Regions from separate parts of the Lactiplantibacillus brownii genome, predicted to be linked through region 2. Evidence: predicted binding sites of a transcription regulator. Region 2 holds the regulator's gene; the other holds the start of a gene.

Region 1 (2,405 bases), 200 kb from region 2:
AGGTTACCCCTAACAAGTGGCTCATTACACGCTTCGTGACATCGCGAACATCGCCGGCTCGTTCTTGCATATATGCATTATCCGTCATTGCTTCGAACATTGAGATGAAAGCATCTGTAACTTCCTTCAAAGCTTCTTCGGCATTGACTTTATCATCCTTAATCTTACCTTCAATTTGTCCTAACATTTCAGGGTCAGATAAAATAGTGATATGAGCTTCAAAAACTTCCGCTTCTTCAGCGCCTAAGCTTTTCGTTGCTTTGTCTTTGATGACTTGCAATTCAGCCTTGGAAGCGTCAAAAGCGTCATGTAACTTCTTGATTTCGGCATCAGTATCTGAAACCGTCGTCTTTTCGAATGACAAATCTGGATCAACTAGCATATAGGCCTTAGCAATCGCAATACCATCACTGGCAGCGATTCCCTTTAGTACCTTTTCAGCCATTATTCAGATAATCCTTCTTTCTTCATCGTTTCAGCCAAAGCTGCGATAGCATCTGCTTCGTCAGCACCTTCTGCTGAAATCGTTACATCTGCATCTTTACCAACACCGAGTGACATAACACCCATGATGGACTTCAAGTTAACTGACTTGTCTTGGTATTGCAACGTAATTTCTGAGTTGAATTTACTTGCTGATTGTACCAATAATGTTGCGGGACGTGCGTGGATACCTGTGTCTGCGATTACGTGAAAATCTTTCTTTTCCATAACTATTCGATCTCCTTCGAAGATGTAAATTTAAATTGGTTCCGAGTCAACCCGAGTTGCCGCCAACACGTGCGCTCTAGAGCCCTTAATATTGATGATAGCAATTATCCAATTGAAATACAAGCCCTTTCATTCATCAAATTGCGATTAATTGGTAGCCTTACCATCCTTATCAAAATGGTAAACAACGTGCCCATCAAGGTCAGCCATACCAATGATTCTTTTTCGGTATTCATAGCCCATGTAGGCTTCATGGAACGCCATAAAGTCCGCGGGGTCCACACTAAAGCTTTCCCGCTCACCTGTACGCAAGGCTTCCATTAACTGATGATAATCCGTTGCCACAGTTTTCCCTCCTTCTTAATCCGTTCAGTTAGGAACGTTCATCAACTAACATCAGGACAGGTCAGACCATTTACGTGCGAAATGACTAAGTTGTACTATAATATGGTCAGACGGTTCACGAACTGACTTGTTCTGATTAGGTGTTAAATATACAACTGATAATACCGAATGACAAGTGATTTAGTCGAACCGGCCGAACACTTCAGAAATAATTAAGTTGTTGAATCTTCACGTTTTAGACCACTCCTGTAAGTCCAAAGCTATCCAGTTTTGATGTTGAGTCTTTAAACTTGCACGGTCTATAAAAATCGTTATACTAATAGTCAAAGGTCAACAAAGGTCAGATGATTTTTGAACCTTTCACTAGGACGATTCATCGACTTAGTGAATATTTCTGATTAAGAAAGGTGTGTGACAGCAATATGCTCTGTGACAATTGCCATAAGAACGAAGCGACGATTCATTTATATACGAACGTCAACGGTCAGCGGCGGCAGATCAATCTTTGCCAAAATTGCTATCAACTGCTCAAGAATCAGGAACAGCAACCAAATAACGGAGTTGGAGGTACTGATATGGCACAAGATCCATTTGGTTTTGGCGGTCTTGACGATATCTTCCGCGCTATGCAAGGCGGCGACGTCAATTCTGGCGACGGCTATCGGCAACAGCAACAGACCCCACCGACCCAACCTGCTGGTCCCAATAATGGGGGCAACCGGCGTGGCTCAAACGGCGGCGGCCTACTTGGGCAATATGGCTACAACTTAACTGAACAAGCTAAGCAAGGCAAAATTGACCCAGTCATCGGTCGTGACAATGAAATCAACCGCGTCATCGAAATCTTGAACCGGCGGACGAAAAATAACCCGGTTCTGATTGGTGAAGCTGGGGTTGGTAAGACGGCGGTCGTTGAAGGCTTAGCCCAGAAGATTGTTTCTGGTCAAGTTCCCCAAAAACTATTAAATAAAGAAATCATTCGTTTGGATGTGGCTTCCCTTGTTCAAGGCACCGGGATTCGGGGTCAATTTGAACAACGGATGCAACAACTCATGAAGGAAGTTCAATCGAATCCAAATATTGTCCTCTTCATTGACGAAATCCATGAAATTATGGGTGCCGGCAATGCTGAAGGCGGTATGGATGCTGGTAACGTTTTGAAGCCAGCCTTAGCTCGTGGCGACTTCCAACTTGTTGGGGCTACTACGCTCAACGAATATCGCGACATTGAAAAAGATGCGGCTCTCGCTCGGCGTTTCCAACCAGTTACGGTTGACGAACCGAGTGTTGAAGAATCCATCAAGATTTTGCAAGGGATTCAAAAGGAATATGAAGATTATCATCACGTT
Region 2 (2,405 bases):
CAGACGCACAGGACTTAAAATCCTGCGGTTAGTGATAACCGTACCGGTTCGATCCCGGTCCTCGGCATTTTAAATATGCACCCATAGCGCAATTGGATAGAGTGTCTGACTACGAATCAGAAGGTTGTAGGTTCGACTCCTACTGGGTGCATTTAGTATCGGGAAATAGCTCAGCTTGGTAGAGCACCTGGTTTGGGACCAGGGGGTCGCAGGTTCGAATCCTGTTTTCCCGATCGATCAAAACAGTCTTAGTTATTGTAACTAGGGCTTTTTATTTAAATTTTTTAACGGGAAGTAGCTCAGCTTGGTAGAGCACTACGTTCGGGACGTAGGGGTCGCAGGTTCAAATCCTGTTTTCCCGATGAGGACTAAACCACAGAAGGATCCAGTCAATTAGGCTGGATTTTTTTGTGCCCAAAGCTTGTTTAACGTCGTACTCATCGTTACAATTATCCATTTAACTTGCCAATTCGGTTGGCCTGAACTGATGCTGGAGCGTGCTGAGCAACAGAGACAGACAAGCGATAGAGTAGCTACAATATCTTAACCACCAGCTCGCCATAATTTTTGGCCGCTAAGGCAATTTTCAGTCCAATCAATTGAATGCAGGTCAGGGGCGTGCTATGCTGTAACAACCGTGAGAGGCCTATCTGTACCGCCCTTTAGGTGAAATTCTTTGCAATTTCTGGTTATCCTCGTATAATGAAAGTCAATATTAGTCAAAGATAATGTAAAGGGTGAAGCAGATGCAAAGTCAAAATATCTCCGATATCATCGAAAAATATTTAAAAAGTATTTTGGCGGACGCTGAGCATGTTGAAATTCGGCGGTCAGAAATTGCTGACTTGTTCAATGTGGTCCCTTCTCAAATCAATTATGTGATTAAGACTCGTTTTACCATTCAAAACGGTTACTTAGTAGAAAGCAAACGTGGCGGTGGTGGTTACATTCGAATCGAGAAGGTTAACCTCTTGGATGACGCTGACGTTTTGGACACCCTGATTCAAGTGATTGGGGATTCAATAACGCAACGGGATGCCTACGCGGTCGTCCAAAGCCTCTATGAGGATGATGTATTGAATCGCAGGGAAGCCCAATTAATTTTAGTCGCGACTGATCGGAATACGCTAGGCGTTGATGATCATGACTTGGAAAACAGTTTACGAGCGCGCATCATTATTGGAATCTTGAACCACCTGCGTTACGAAAGTTAAAGAAAGCGAGGAATCGCAATGGATAACCTATTTACCCCGAGTGCCAAGAGTGTCTTAGTTTTAGCGCAAGAACAGGCTAAGTATTTTAAACACCAAGCAGTGGGAACGGAACATTTATTATTAGCATTGGCCATCGAGAAAAATGGGATTGCTAACAAAGTCTTACAACAATATGCGGTTACGGAAGATGATATTCGTGAAGAGATCGAACGTTTCACGGGTTATGGCACCTTAAGTAATGTCGGCAAAGAGACCTATTTACCTTATTCACCAAAAGCAAAGGAAATTTTGTCTGTGGCGGGTGATGAGGCCAAACGTTTGGGTGCCAACAAGATTGGGACTGAACATCTCCTATTAGCGATGTTGTCTGATGAAAGTATCCTGTCCTCGCGTATCTTAATGAACTTAAACTTAGATTTAGGACAAACACGCAAAGTAGTGTTACGAAAACTTGGTGTCAGTGATGCCATGGGTAAGCGTAAAACTAATGGTCAAACGCGTGGTGGCAAAAAAGCTGAAGGCACCCCAACCCTAGATTCGTTAGCACGTGATTTAACACAATTAGCTAGTGAACAAAAGATGGACCCTGTGGTTGGACGTTCAAAAGAAGTCAAACGGGTCATCCAGATCTTGTCACGGCGAACGAAGAATAACCCTGTTTTGATTGGGGAACCTGGTGTTGGTAAGACGGCGATTGCTGAGGGTTTGGCCCAAAAGATCGTTGCCGGTGATGTTCCAAGTGATATGGCAGATAAGCGGTTAATGATGCTCGATATGGGGTCATTAGTTGCTGGGACCAAGTATCGTGGTGAATTTGAAGACCGTTTGAAGAAGGTCATCGATGAAATTTACAACGATGGACATGTCATTCTCTTCATTGATGAATTGCATACGTTAATTGGTGCCGGTGGTGCTGAAGGGGCAATTGATGCGTCAAATATCTTGAAACCTGCCTTGGCTCGTGGTGAATTACAAACCATTGGTGCGACGACTTTAAATGAATATCAAAAGTATATTGAATCTGATGCAGCGTTGGAACGACGTTTTGCGACAGTGATGGTTGATGAACCAACGCCTGACGAAGCGGTCGAGATTTTAACCGGTTTACGGCCACGTTATGAAGAACATCATCATGTCAATATTACGGATGAAGCCGTGGAACAAGCAGTTAAGCTTTCTAGTCGTTACATC

The links. The regulator CtsR, encoded in region 2, represses protease genes until heat stress. The targets are predictions, from matches to a motif close to TTGGTCAAAAAAGGTCAAANA.
Region 1: RA086_RS05060 (ATP-dependent Clp protease ATP-binding subunit) is a predicted target of CtsR. The motif match lies at 1,383-1,403, and genes of this name have one in related genera.

Annotation. Positions count from the first base shown of each region.
Region 1 covers NZ_JAVCWF010000001.1:1,149,793-1,152,197, reverse strand. The annotation lists gene ptsP (phosphoenolpyruvate--protein phosphotransferase) at 1-445, opposite strand, end outside; gene RA086_RS05070 (phosphocarrier protein HPr) at 445-711, opposite strand; gene RA086_RS05065 (hypothetical protein) at 859-1,056, opposite strand; gene RA086_RS05060 (ATP-dependent Clp protease ATP-binding subunit) at 1,479-2,405, shown strand, end outside.
Region 2 covers NZ_JAVCWF010000001.1:954,682-957,086, forward strand. The annotation lists tRNA gene RA086_RS04120 (tRNA-Leu) at 1-67, shown strand, start outside; tRNA gene RA086_RS04125 (tRNA-Arg) at 78-151, shown strand; tRNA gene RA086_RS04130 (tRNA-Pro) at 160-233, shown strand; tRNA gene RA086_RS04135 (tRNA-Pro) at 289-362, shown strand; gene RA086_RS04140 (CtsR family transcriptional regulator) at 747-1,214, shown strand; gene RA086_RS04145 (ATP-dependent Clp protease ATP-binding subunit) at 1,233-2,405, shown strand, end outside.